3 regions of the Lactiplantibacillus sp. DA1 genome follow, and region 3 is predicted to be linked to each of the others. Evidence: predicted binding sites of a transcription regulator. Region 3 holds the regulator's gene; each other region holds the start of a gene.
The links. Region 3 encodes CtsR, which represses protease genes until heat stress. Its sites were predicted from a motif close to TTGGTCAAAAAAGGTCAAANA; they were not measured.
Positions count from the first base shown of each region.

Region 1 (4,752 bases), on a different contig from region 3:
TTTAGGCCAGTCAAAAATGGCGACGTCGTTACAAGACGTTTTCGCATGATTAATCAAACTTTCTCTCGTTAGAAGATAAAATACATGTCGCTTGTCAGTCGACATTACTATTATGGCACGCAAGCTTGCTAGCTGAACTTAGGTTTATGGAATTTTAGTTAGTTTGAACAAAGCTTAGGAATTTTCAGAAAAAATTAACCAGCTGAATGCGTATTCATGGTGAAGCATGGTAAAATATGATTAGTGGCGGATGGTACTAGTCAAGTTAATATAACGCGTACCATGCGTAGTTAGTTAAACGGTATAATTAAAACAATTAGACTGGGAAGACTTGCCAATAATTGCTGAAAGTCGTGTTGTTGATACTTTATTAGCGTGGGTAAGTCTGACCGAATTAAAGGGGAACTGTATGTGGATGCAAAACAATTATCACAACGATTAGCAACGGTTGGCGCTTTCGTCCAGCCGGGCGCTCGCGTGGCCGATATTGGGTCAGATCACGCTTATTTGCCAGCTAATCTCGCATTAAATCACCAAATTAGTTATGGTATCGCCGGTGAGGTCGTTCAAGGTCCCTTTGAGAACGCGCGCCATGAGATTCAAAAGCTAGGCTTAACTGATGTCTTGGTGGCCCGGTTGGCTGACGGATTGGCTGCGATTGAGCCGACTGATCGTATTGATACGGTGACGATTGCCGGAATGGGCGGTCCTTTGATTCGTCATATTCTCGAGCAAGGTGCGCCAAAACTTGTAGGTGTTCAACGGCTCATATTGGAGCCTAACGTTGGTGAAGCAACGGTACGTGAATGGCTAGCTGCTAATCAGTTTCAGATTGTGGCTGAGCGAATTCTGGCAGAAGATGGTCATACTTATGAGATTCTTTGTGCGGACCGCGTTGATCATGCAGTCACATATACAGCCGCTGAGCAGTTGTTTGGTCCGTTCCTGTTAACTGAGCAGTCGCCGGTATTTATTGCCAAGTGGCAGCGCGAACTACAGCGAGTGAACGCTGCGGTTGCGCAAATGCAGCGGGCTAAAGTGATTCCAGCGGAGCACTTGGCGCGCGCTAATGCCAAAATTAAATTGATTGAAGGAGTCTTGACGGATGCAAGCAAGTGAATTAATCGCGCGCTTTGAAAAATTTGCGCCACTCAAGTTGAAGTGGGAGCATGATCCCACCGGATTACAAATCGGCGATCCTCATCAGGACATCCACAAGGTGTTAGTTACCCTGGATGTGCGGCCGGAAGTTGTCCAAGAAGCCATCACGATCGGTGCTGACATGATTTTTGCTCATCATCCCGTCATGTTTCGACCGGCCAACAATCTTGATTATCAGGATCCTCAAAAAGCAATGTATGCAGAACTTGCAGCCCACCACATCTTGGTGTACGCGGCCCATACGAATCTGGACTGTGCTGAGGGCGGGATGAACGATTGGCTTGCGGCGGCCCTAGACTTGCAAAACGTCCAGGGGTTGGTTCCTGGGTACCATGCACAGGCTGTTAAGCTGACCCTAACGGTACCGACCGATCAAGTTGAAACGGTACAGGAATACTTAACGAATACCGTGGGTGCCACGCTAGATCGTTACGCTGTCAACTCGGGTGAACAGTTCAGCGTCGACTTACTAGCCGATCAGATTCCAACTGCGGTAGCGGGCATTAATGACTTAGCCGCTGACACGTGGGATTACCAGGTTGTGCCACTGTTGTCTGGCGGTCATCAGTATTATATGGGCCGAGTCGGTGATTTGCCGACACCGTTACCAGCGCAGGCATTTGCCGAACAGTGTAAGCAAGCATTTGGTGTCAGTGGGCTGCGACTAGTCAGCGCTGATTCTCAACAACGGATCAGCCGTGTCGCTGTCCTCGGCGGCGATGGTGGTAAGTTCTATCCCCAAGCGTTGCGAGCAGGTGCACAAGCTTACGTGACCGGGGATGTCTATTATCACACCGGTCACGATATGCTGGCAGCCGGGTTGACGGTCATTGATCCAGGCCACCATATCGAGAGTATTTGTAAGTCACAGCTCACTAAGCTGTTTGATCAATGGCGTGTACAAGCTGGCTGGCCAATCGAGATTGTGGCGTCTCAGCTGAATACTGATCCGTTTACCTTCATCTAAGTTAATCATGAACTTTAATAAGGAAAGGAAGTTATCATATTGTCAAAATATCCAAACTTAATTTCAGATTTTTTAACCTTTGTCAAAATTAATAGTCGTTCAGATGAGGAATCAACGACAATTCCTTCGTCACCACGTGAAACGGCCTTTTTAAAGCAATTAATGAGTAAGCTCACTGATTTAGGCTTGAGCGATGTTGAACAGGATGCGCAAAGTGCGTACGTTTTTGCGACGATTCCTGCGAATAGTGACAAAGCTGTTAAAACCCTTGGCTTCATTTCACATATTGATACGGCTGACTTTAACGCGGAAAATGTCAATCCACAAATTGTTGACAATTATGACGGTGAATCAGTTATTAAGCTCGGCAACGGGGACTATGTGTTGGATCCGGCGGTCTTCCCAAACTTAAAGAACTATGCTGGTCACACGCTGATCACAACTGATGGAACCACGCTGCTTGGAGCTGATGATAAGTCTGGTGTTGCTGAAATCATTAGTGCTGCGGAATATTTGTTGGCCCATCCTGAGATCAAACATGGCAAGATTCGCTTAGCTTTTGGTCCCGATGAAGAAATTGGGACTGGGGCTGATCACTTTAATGTGCCTGCCTTTGGCGCCGATTATGCCTACACCGTCGATGGTGGTCCGCTTGGTGAACTGGAGTATGAAACGTTCAACGCGGCCCAAGCGACGGTGACGATTACAGGCGTCAACGTTCATCCAGGGGAAGCTAAGGATAAGATGGTCAACGCCTTGCAGTTAGCCGTTGATTTTCAATCGGCGTTACCCGCACATGATGTCCCGGAACACACGGAAGACCGTGAAGGGTTCTTCTTCTTGCTTAGTTTAGACGGGACCGTTGACAGCGCTAAGATGACTTACATTATTCGTGATCATGACCGCGATAAGTTCGAAGCACGTAAACGGTTATTTATGGCGGTTGCGGATCGGCTGAATTTGGCTGACGGTGTGGCCCGGATCAAGGTCGACATGAAGGACCAGTATTACAATATGCGCGAAATCATTGAAAAAGATATGCGGGTCGTTGAATTGGCCAAACAAGCCATGCTCAAGCTCGGTATCACGCCAGCCATTTATCCAGTTCGTGGTGGGACGGATGGCTCCAAGATCTCATTTATGGGCTTGCCGACACCAAACTTGTTTGCTGGTGGTGAGAACATGCACGGTCGGTTTGAATACGTTTCAGAACAAGTGATGGCTCAAGCCGTGGACGTTGTCTTACAAATCGTTCAGGATAATTATGACCAAGACTAAATTCTTGACCTTGTTTGACCTTACGGGTTATACTCTAATAGTCAATAAAGGTCAAACGAAAATTGGCAGCTATGACGGCTGCCTTTTTGCTACCGTTTTTGAGGAGGTACGTAAATATGAATCCAGAACAATTTACAGAAAGTTTACAACAAGCCTTACAACAGGCACAACAAATCGCACAAACACGGCGCCATCAAGAAATTGGGGTGCCCCATCTATTTAAATTTTTAACGCAGCCGGGGGAACTGGTTCGGCAGATCTTTAGTGAGGCCGGCGCTGATTTAGACCAATTACAAACAGAACTCGACCGTGAGCTGGATGACATTGCCGTTGTTAGCGGTGGTAACGTTCAGTATGGTGGCAGTATGAGCAGTAGTCTAGCTACGCTGATGCAGGCTGCCGATGCTAAGCGTAAATCGTTAGGTGACGAGTATCTCGCAACGGATACCTTAGCCCTAGCGTTGATGGACCAGACCGGGGATCAGTTGACCAAATACTTGCAGCAGCAAGGGATTACAGCTGGACAAGTTAAGAATGCCGTTGATCGTATTCGGGGTGGTCAACGGGTAACCTCTCGCAACCAAGAAGATCAATATCAGGCCTTAGAAAAATACGGGGTCGATTTAGTTAAGCAGGCACGGCAAGGTAATCAGGACCCGGTCATTGGTCGGGATGAAGAAATTTTGGACGTGATTCGAATTTTGTCACGGAAAACCAAGAATAACCCTGTTCTAATTGGGGAACCGGGTGTTGGTAAGACGGCGATTGTTGAAGGCTTGGCCCAACGGATCGTTCGTGGCGATGTGCCGGAGAACTTGAAGGATAAGACGTTATTTTCGCTAGATATGGGATCCTTAATTGCCGGAGCAAAATATCGTGGTGAATTTGAAGAACGACTCAAAGCGGTATTGAAGGAAATCAAGAAGAGTGATGGGCAAATCATCATGTTCATTGATGAAATTCATAATATCGTTGGTGCCGGTAAGACGGAAGGTAGTATGGACGCCGGTAATTTATTAAAGCCAATGTTGGCACGTGGTGAACTTCATTTGATTGGGGCTACGACATTGGACGAATATCGCCAGTACATGGAAAAAGATAAGGCGTTAGAACGGCGTTTCCAAAAAGTGTTAGTTGCTGAACCCAGTGTTGAAGATACAATTAGTATTTTACGGGGCTTAAAAGAACGCTTTGAAATTCATCATGGCGTTCGGATTCACGACAATGCCTTAGTAGCCGCCGCGAAGTTGTCTGATCGTTACATTACGGATCGGTATTTACCTGATAAGGCGTTGGACTTAGTCGATGAAGCGTCTGCAGAAATCCGGGTCGAAATGAATTCTAAT
Region 1 is NZ_JAWHTQ010000002.1:212,139-216,890, reverse strand. It holds gene RXV91_RS03625 (O-antigen ligase family protein) at 1-47, opposite strand, end outside; gene RXV91_RS03620 (tRNA (adenine(22)-N(1))-methyltransferase TrmK) at 412-1,119, shown strand; gene RXV91_RS03615 (Nif3-like dinuclear metal center hexameric protein) at 1,106-2,128, shown strand; gene pepT (peptidase T) at 2,168-3,406, shown strand; gene clpB (ATP-dependent chaperone ClpB) at 3,523-4,752, shown strand, end outside.
Region 1: a site for CtsR is predicted at 3,444-3,464, ahead of clpB (ATP-dependent chaperone ClpB). Genes of this name have one in related genera too.

Region 2 (4,752 bases), on a different contig from region 3:
TCAATGACATGCTTGATCAAGCGTAACAACGATGGGTTGTACGGTTGATACAAGTATGACACTTGTTCGTTACCACGATCGGCAGCAAAGGAGTATTGGATCAAGTCATTAGTCCCAATACTAAAGAAGTCAACTTCCTTAGCAAATTGGTCAGCTAAAATAGCTGCCGCTGGAATTTCGATCATGATACCAAGCTTGATATCATCAGCAACTGGCGTACCAGCTGCAACCAACTTAGCCTTTTCTTCTTCAAAAATGGCCTTAGCTTTACGGAATTCATCAAGCGTGGCAATCATTGGGAACATGATCCGTAATTGACCGTAATGTGACGCCCGTAATAACGCCCGTAACTGGGTCCGGAAAATGTCATCGCGATCAAGGGAAATCCGAATAGCCCGGTAACCTAAGAATGGGTTCATTTCATCAGGTAATGGCAAGTATGGTAATTCCTTGTCACCACCGATATCCATAGTCCGAACGATAACCGGTTTGCCGTTCATCCCTTCGACAACCTTCTTGTAAGCTTCAAATTGGGTATCTTCGTCAGGTAATTCTGAACTATTCATGTACAAGAATTCTGACCGGAACAACCCAATGGCTTCAGAGCCAGCATCCAAAACGCCGTCCATATCGTCCGGTGTCCCGATGTTAGAAGCTAATTCAAAGTGCTTGCCATCCTTAGAAACGGTGGCTTCGTTTTTCAACTTCGCCCATTCGGCCTTTTGCGCAACAAAGTCTTTAGCCTTTTGTTGGTAATCGGCAACTTCAGTATCCGTTGGCGCAACTAAAGCGTCACCATTGATACCATCCAAGACAACCGTGTCGCCTTCTTTGATATCAGTCGTAGCAGATTCAGAACCAACGACCGCTGGAATTTCAAGCGTCCGTGACATGATAGCCGAATGACTAGTCCGACCACCAATGTCAGTAATGAAGCCCTTAACATACTTACGATCAAGTTGAGCCGTATCACTAGGTGTTAAATCGTGGGCAACCACGATTACTTCGGAGTCGATTAAAGCTGGACTTGGTAAGGTTACCCCTAACAAATGGCTTAAGACCCGCTTCGTCACGTCGCGAATATCACCAGCTCGTTCTTGCATATATGCATTGTCCGTCATTGCTTCGAACATTGAAATGAAAGTATCGGTAACTTCCTTCAACGCTTCTTCAGCATTGACTTTATCATCCTTAATCTTACCTTCAATTTGCCCAAGCATTTCTGGGTCAGACAAAATGGTGATATGAGCTTCAAAAACTTCCGCTTCTTCTTCACCCAAGTTTTCAACCGCTTTGTCTTTAATGACCTTTAGTTCAGCCTTGGAAGCATCGAAAGCGTCATGTAACCGTGCAACTTCGGCATCCGTATCAGAAACCGTTGTTTTTTCGAATGATAAATCTGGATCAACTAGCATATAGGCCTTAGCAATTGCAATACCATCACTGGCCGCAATTCCTTTTAGTACCTTTTCAGCCATTATTCAGATAATCCTTCTTTCTTCATCGTATCAGTTAAAGCTGCGATGGCGTCGGCTTCGTCGGCACCTTCAGCAGAAATGGTAACGTCAGCATCTTTACCAACACCGAGTGACATAACGCCCATGATGGACTTTAAGTTAACGGACTTGTCTTGGTATTGCAACGTAATTTCTGAGTTGAACTTACTTGCTGATTGTACCAATAAAGTTGCGGGACGTGCGTGGATACCAGTGTCTGCGATTACGTGAAATTCTTTCTTTTCCATAACTATTCGATCTCCTTCAAGATAAATAAATTTAAAATTGGTTCCGAGTCCATTCGAGTTGCCGCCAACACGTATGCTCAAGAGCCCTTAATAATGATGATAGCAATTATCCAATTAAAATACAAGCCCTTTCATTCAAGCTAGGCCTATTAATTGGTTGTCTTACCATCCTTCTCGAAATGGTAAACGATACGGCCATCTAAGTCCGCCATACCAATGACTCGTTTCCGATACTCATATTTCATATAAGCATCGTGAAAAGTCATAAATTCATCCGGCGTCACGGTAAAACTTTCGCGTTCGCCATGACGTAACGCTTCCATTAATTGGGTATAATCCGTTGCCAAACAATTACCGCCTCCTCAAAGTTAGGTTGACACATTGCTGCATCACAATCAATGCCGTTGGTTAAGGCCCTCCGCCGCTCACTGACAGTTGGTGACTGCCAATGAAAGGCCATTCCTAACAAACATCAAAACTGGTCAGGCTCGATGCATGCAAAAAAACCGCTTTGTACTATAATATAGACAGACAGTTGCACACATAACTTATCCTAGCCAGATAATTAATATACAACGAATCCGGTTACATGACAAGCTATGAGTTGCAACTATCCAGACTCTTCAGAAATATTTGAATCAATTAGTCGTTGCGAATTAATTAGGCCGCACGTCCAGTTTTGACCCTGAGGCTTTTCACTTGCAACAGTCCATAAATTCGCTATACTAATAGTCAAAGGTCAACAAAGGTCAAAGAGCCGATGAACCTTTAACTATGATCCTAATCGATTTAGTTATATTTCTGATGCGAAAGGTGTGTGACAGCATAATGCTTTGTGACAATTGCCATAAGAACGAAGCGACGATTCATTTATATACGAGCGTCAACGGTCAGCGGCGACAAATCAACCTTTGTCAAAATTGCTATCAACTGCTAAAGAATCAGGAACAGCAACCAAATAACGGAGTTGGAGGTGCTGATATGGCACAAGATCCATTCGGTTTTGGTGGTCTTGACGACATTTTCCGTGCAATGCAGGGCGGCGTTGATTCTAACGCGTACCGGCAACAACAGACCCCACCGACCCAGCCAGCTGGTCCTAATGGCGGTAACCGTCGTGGCAATAACAACGGCGGTGGCCTCCTTGGCCAATACGGTTTCAACTTAACTGCGCAAGCTAAACAGGGCAAAATTGATCCAGTGATTGGTCGCGATAACGAAATCAATCGTGTTATCGAGATCTTAAATCGCCGGACCAAGAATAACCCCGTTTTGATTGGTGAAGCTGGGGTTGGTAAAACGGCGGTCGTAGAAGGTTTAGCACAGAAGATCGTTTCTGGTCAAGTTCCACAAAAACTGTTAGATAAAGAAATTATTCGTTTGGACGTGGCTTCGCTTGTTCAAGGGACTGGTATTCGGGGTCAATTTGAACAACGAATGCAGCAATTAATGAAGGAAGTTCAAAGTAATCCGAACATTATCCTCTTCATTGACGAAATCCATGAAATCATGGGGGCCGGCAATGCTGAAGGTGGTATGGATGCTGGTAACGTCTTGAAGCCCGCCCTTGCTCGTGGTGATTTCCAATTAGTTGGAGCCACGACATTAAATGAATACCGGGACATCGAAAAGGATGCCGCCCTCGCCCGCCGGTTCCAACCGGTCACGGTTAACGAACCAAGTGTCGAAGAATCCATCAAGATTCTAGAAGGGATTCAAAAGAAGTATGAAGACTATCATCACGTTAAGTATGATCAAGATGCTATTGTAGCGGCAGTTAAGTTATCAAACCGTTACATTCAAGATCGTTTCTTACCTGACAAGGCCATCGACTTACTCGATGAAGCCGGTTCACGTAAGAATTTGACGTTGAAGACGGTCGATCCAAAGACGATCCAAGAAAAGATCGACGAGGCCGAAAAGCAGAAACAGGACGCCTTGAAGAAGGAAGACTACGAAAAAGCGGCCTACTATCGTGATCAAGTGGCTAAGTTAGAAAAAGCTAAGCCTGATGAAAGTGCCGGCCAGCCTAATAACGACACTGCCACTGTAACAGTCAAGGACATGGAACAAATCGTCGAAGAAAAGACGAGTATTCCTGTTGGTGACTTACAAGCTAAGGAACAGGCCCAAATGAAGACCTTAGCACCCGATCTTAAGAGTACGGTTATCGGCCAAGACCAAGCTGTTGAAGCCGTTGCCCGGGCCATCCGGCGTAATCGGATTGGTCTCAATGGGACGGGACGGCCAATCGGTTCCTTTATGTTTGTCGGCCCAACCGGGGTTGGTAAAACTGAATTAGCTAAGCAACTGGCTAAAGAACTGTTTGGTTCACAAGATGCCATGATTCGGTTTGATATGAGTGAGTACATGGAGCCTCATTCAGTGGCTAAGTTGATTGGTTCACCGCCTGGCTATGTTGGTTACGAAGAGGCCGGTCAGTTAACTGAACAAGTTCGGCGCCATCCTTATAGCTTGGTCTTACTAGACGAAGTTGAAAAGGCTCATCCAGATGTCATGCACATGTTCTTGCAAATCCTCGATGATGGTCGGTTGACCGACTCACAAGGCCGGACAGTCAGCTTCAAGGATACGATTATCATCATGACTTCCAACGCCGGAACTGGCGACAGTGAGGCTAACGTTGGCTTTGGCGCTGCTGCTGAAGGTAAGACTCACGACATCACTAGCCGGTTGACAGATTACTTCAAACCAGAATTCTTAAACCGGTTTGATGACATCATCCAGTTCAACGCGCTATCCAAGAAAAACTTGATGAAGATTGTTGGCTTGATGATTGAAGATGTCAACGGCATGTTAGCTAACCAAGGCTTACATGTTCACGTGACGGAACCCGTTGAGGAAAAGCTGGTTGAACTAGGTTACAACCCACAAATGGGCGCTCGGCCACTTCGGCGCGTTATCCAGGAACAAATCGAAGATCGCATCGCCGACTTCTATTTGGACCATGGCGACGTTAAGAATATGGTCGCAAAAGTTGAAGACGG
Region 2 is NZ_JAWHTQ010000011.1:10,457-15,208, forward strand. It holds gene ptsP (phosphoenolpyruvate--protein phosphotransferase) at 1-1,478, opposite strand, end outside; gene RXV91_RS14825 (phosphocarrier protein HPr) at 1,478-1,744, opposite strand; gene RXV91_RS14830 (hypothetical protein) at 1,894-2,091, opposite strand; gene RXV91_RS14835 (ATP-dependent Clp protease ATP-binding subunit) at 2,573-4,752, shown strand, end outside.
Region 2: a site for CtsR is predicted at 2,480-2,500, ahead of RXV91_RS14835 (ATP-dependent Clp protease ATP-binding subunit). Genes of this name have one in related genera too.

Region 3 (4,752 bases):
CATCGCCGGTTGTTCAAAGACAGTTTGAATCGGTTGTACATAATCAGTGGCAAATATTCCGGCTAACTCGCGAATATGTTCATGGGTGAGTGCTTTAAAGCTTGAGTGAATCAATGTGAAGACATCAGCCGGATGTTTATGCGTCAACAATAATGAAACTTCCGTTAATTGTTCTAACGGTGACCAATCCGTTCGAGCCCGAATTGCTTCAATTCCAGCTCTGATTTCCGCGCCAACCGTTGTAATCACGGCTAAGAAAATCACTTCTTTATCTTTAAAATGGTGATAAAGTGCTGGCTGCGTAATACCGATCACATTGGCAATATCACGGGTACTCGTTGCATCATAGCCATTTTCCAAAAACAACGTTCTTGCCGTATCTAAAATTGCTTGGTGCGTTTTCGCCATCTGCTCGGCACGTGTCGTCATATTATCATCTTCTTCCTTGACTTTATTTCCTATTATAATTTACACCAATCAGCATCGAACCACCAGTCTTGGACCTTACAGTTAACTTTAATGATCACTTAGCCTAAAAATGACGCTAGAAGTAAGACTTACTTCTAGCGTCACCATGTTGCTACTCTAACCTATTTCGATGAAACGGTCGAACGACCATCCGGCTTAGGTTGATTTTTAATATTAATAGTAATCGCACCTTTGCTGGCACCAATTGTTACTCGATCATCGACTTTAATCGCACCAGTCAATAATTCTTCGCTTAACCGGTCTTCGATTTCAGTCTGTAATGCCCGCCGAATTGGCCGTGCACCGTACTCAGGATCAAACCCTGCCTTAGCGACCACGTCAATGGCCGCTGGCGTGATTTTAATCTTGATTCCTTGTTGGGCCACCCGATCAACGATTTCTTGTGACATCAGCTTAACGATTTCGTGTAATTCTTCCTTATTCAATGAATGGAAGACAATCGTCTCATCAATCCGGTTCAAGAATTCTGGCCGGAAAGCCTGCTTCAACGAGGCCCGGATTGTCGCTGCAACTGCATTGTAGTCATTGGCCTTATCAGTAGCACCAAAACCAACTGATTTTTCATCACGGAGCGTCGTTGCACCAAGATTCGACGTCATAATCAGGATGGTGTTTCTAAAGTCTACTTTACGTCCCTTAGAGTCCGTCAAGTAACCATCATCTAAGACTTGCAATAAAATATTAAAAACGTCCGGATGAGCCTTTTCAACTTCATCAAAAAGTACAACTGAGTATGGCTTCTGGCGAACTTTTTCCGTCAACTGACCACCTTCGTCATAACCAACATAACCCGGTGCCGAACCAATCAAACGGCTGGTTGAATAACGTTCCATGTATTCAGACATGTCGATCCGAATCATATTATCCTCAGACCCAAACATCGCTGCAGCTAACGCTTTAGCAAGTTCTGTCTTACCAACCCCAGTCGGCCCTAGGAACATGAAGGAACCAATCGGTCGACTTGGGTCTTTCAAACCACTACGAGCCCGTCGAATCGCACGAGCCACCGCAGATACGGCTTCTGGTTGACCAACAACTCGTTCATGTAAAATCTTTTCCAAGTTGACTAAGCGTTCACTTTCAGTTTTTTGCAACTGTGTTAACGGTACGCCGGTCCATTCGGCAACCACTTGGGCAATATCTTCACCAGTCACTTGTAAATCATAATGTGGCGTTGTCCCTTCAGTGACTTGTGCTTCCTGATCCGCTTCAATACGATCAAGACGCTGTTTAAGTTGCATTTCTCGCTTACGAATATCAGCAGCTTGTTCAAAGTCCTGTGCTTCGATCGCAGTCTCTTTATCTTCACGTAGCTGAGCTAGCTTATCTTGATTCTTAGATAACTTCGTCGGCTGATCCATCTGATCAATTCGGACCTTAGCCGCTGCTTCATCCATCAAATCAATCGCTTTATCAGGTAAGAACCGGTCACTGATGTAACGACTAGATAATTTAACTGCCTGTTCAACAGCTTCATCCGTAATCGTAACCCGGTGATGTTCTTCATAGCGTGGCCGTAATCCGTTTAAAATTTCAACGGCTTCATCCTCAGTTGGTTCATTGACCATCACGGTTGCAAAACGACGTTCCAAAGCTGCATCAGATTCAATGTACTTTTGATATTCATTTAAAGTCGTGGCACCAATCGTCTGAAGTTCGCCCCGTGCAAGTGCGGGCTTCAAAATGTTAGAAGCATCAATTGCCCCCTCAGCACCACCGGCACCAATCAAGGTATGCAATTCATCGATGAATAAAATAACGTGACCATCGTTGTAAATTTCGTCAATTACTTTCTTTAAACGGTCTTCAAATTCACCCCGATACTTAGTACCAGCCACTAGCGACCCCATATCGAGCATCATCAACCGCTTATCGGCCATATCAGTTGGGACATCACCCGCAATAATCTTTTGGGCAAGGCCTTCCGCAATCGCCGTTTTACCGACTCCAGGTTCACCGATTAATACCGGATTATTCTTTGTCCGCCGAGACAGAATCTGAATCACCCGTTTAACTTCCTTAGAACGACCAACCACTGGGTCCATCTCTTGTTCACTAGCTAGTTGGGTTAAATCCCGTGCTAATGAATCCAGCGTTGGGGTTCCTTCAGCCTTTTTACCACCGCGATTGGCCGTATTGCGCTTGCTCATGGCGTCACTGACACCTAGCTTACGAAGGACTACCTTACGCGTCTGACCAAGATCTAAATTCAAGTTCATCAAGATCCGCGAGGAAAGGATACTTTCATCAGAAAGCATCGCTAACAATAAATGCTCAGTTCCAATCTTGTTAGCACCGAGCCGTTTTGCTTCATCACCGGCAACGGACAAAATCTCTTTGGCCTTTGGTGAATATGGCAAGTAGGTTTCCTTGCCAACATTACTTAACGTCCCATAGCCAGTGAACCGTTCAATTTCTTCACGAATGTCATCTTCACTAACGGCATATTGTTGCAACACCTTATTCGCAATCCCATTTTTCTCAATCGCCAAGGCTAGTAACAAATGCTCCGTACCAACTGCCTGATGCTTAAAATATTTGGCCTGTTCCTGTGCCAGTACTAACACACTCTTAGCACTAGGTGTAAATAAGTTATCCATTGCGATTCCTCGCTTTCTTTAGCTTTCGTAACGCAAGTGGTTCAGGATTCCGATAATTATCCGAGCCCGCAAACTATTTTCTAAGTCCCGATCAGTTAATCCTAACGTCTCGTGATCGATGGCCACTAAAATCAACTGTGCTTCCCTACGGTTTAAGACATCATCCTCATATAAGCTCTGAACGACTGCGTAGGCATCTCGTTGTGTGATAGAATCGCCAATCACTTGAATGAGGGCATCTAACACATCAGCATCATCGACCAAATTAACCTTTTCAATGCGAATATAACCACCACCGCCACGTTTACTTTCTACTAAGTAACCATTTTGGATCGTAAAACGGGTTTTAATCACATAATTAATCTGTGAGGGTACCACGTTGAAAAGGTCGGCAATTTCTGACCGTCGAATTTCAACATGCTCCGAGTCCGCCAAAATACTTTTTAAATACTTTTCAATAATATCCGAGATATTTTGACTTTGCATGTGCTTCACCCTTTTCATTATCTTTGACTAATATTGACTATTATTATACGAGGATAATAAAAAAAAGCAAAGAATTTCACCCTAACCGCGGACCAGTATGTCCTTAACGGTTGTTACAGCATAGCACGCTGACCGTTTGCTTTCAATTGATTGGACCATTTAGCACGCACTAATGATTAAATTTATGAGATCCTCGTATTCATTGAACTACCTATTTAAAATATGTCAAGTTACGCCACTTATCATGTGTGCTATCTTAATAGTGACGCACCACTGATCGCCAACAACTAATTTGTCCGGTATTTGCACTCATTAAGCTCAAAAGTCGACTGCTTAGGCCCACTAGACAAGTGCTAGTTAATTTCTAGCTTGGTGCCTGCACTAACCGCCGCTTGTAAGGCATTGCTGCTAACGGGACGCGGCTAGTAATGCGCTTAGACACGATCAGGGGTAAAAAAGGCCATAAAAAAAGCCAGTCAATTGACTGGTTTAGTTGGTTTAACCGTAATCGGGAAAACAGGATTTGAACCTGCGACCCCTACGTCCCGAACGTAGTGCTCTACCAAGCTGAGCTACTTCCCGAGAATATTAAATAAAAAGCCTTAGTACGTAACTAAGACTGTGTTAAACGATCGGGAAAACAGGATTCGAACCTGCGACCCCCTGGTCCCAAACCAGGTGCTCTACCAAGCTGAGCTATTTCCCGATACTAATGCACCCAGTAGGAGTCGAACCTACAACCTTCTGATTCGTAGTCAGACACTCTATCCAATTGCGCTATGGGTGCTTATTTAAAATGCCGAGGACCGGGATCGAACCGGTACGGTTATCACTAACCGCAGGATTTTAAGTCCTGTGCGTCTGCCAATTCCGCCACCCCGGCAAATTAAAAGCGGAAGACGGGATTCGAACCCGCGACCCCCACCATGGCAAGGTGATGTTCTACCACTGAACTACTTCCGCATAATAAATTATTAAATTGTAAATGCCGACTAGAGGATTCGAACCTCCGACCTCCTCATTACTAGTGAGATGCTCTGCCAACTGAGCTAAGTCGGCATGTGCGGGTGAAGGGACTCGAACCCCCACGTCGTAAGACACTAGAACCTAAATCTAGCGCGTCTGCCAGTTCCGCCACACCCGCATGATATTAAATCATGCCTTGTTGCCGGTCTAA
Region 3 is NZ_JAWHTQ010000001.1:161,271-166,022, forward strand. It holds gene RXV91_RS00775 (TetR/AcrR family transcriptional regulator) at 1-429, opposite strand, end outside; gene RXV91_RS00780 (ATP-dependent Clp protease ATP-binding subunit) at 591-3,089, opposite strand; gene RXV91_RS00785 (CtsR family transcriptional regulator) at 3,108-3,575, opposite strand; tRNA gene RXV91_RS00790 (tRNA-Pro) at 4,084-4,157, opposite strand; tRNA gene RXV91_RS00795 (tRNA-Pro) at 4,208-4,281, opposite strand; tRNA gene RXV91_RS00800 (tRNA-Arg) at 4,289-4,362, opposite strand; tRNA gene RXV91_RS00805 (tRNA-Leu) at 4,373-4,458, opposite strand; tRNA gene RXV91_RS00810 (tRNA-Gly) at 4,467-4,538, opposite strand; tRNA gene RXV91_RS00815 (tRNA-Thr) at 4,562-4,634, opposite strand; tRNA gene RXV91_RS00820 (tRNA-Leu) at 4,638-4,719, opposite strand.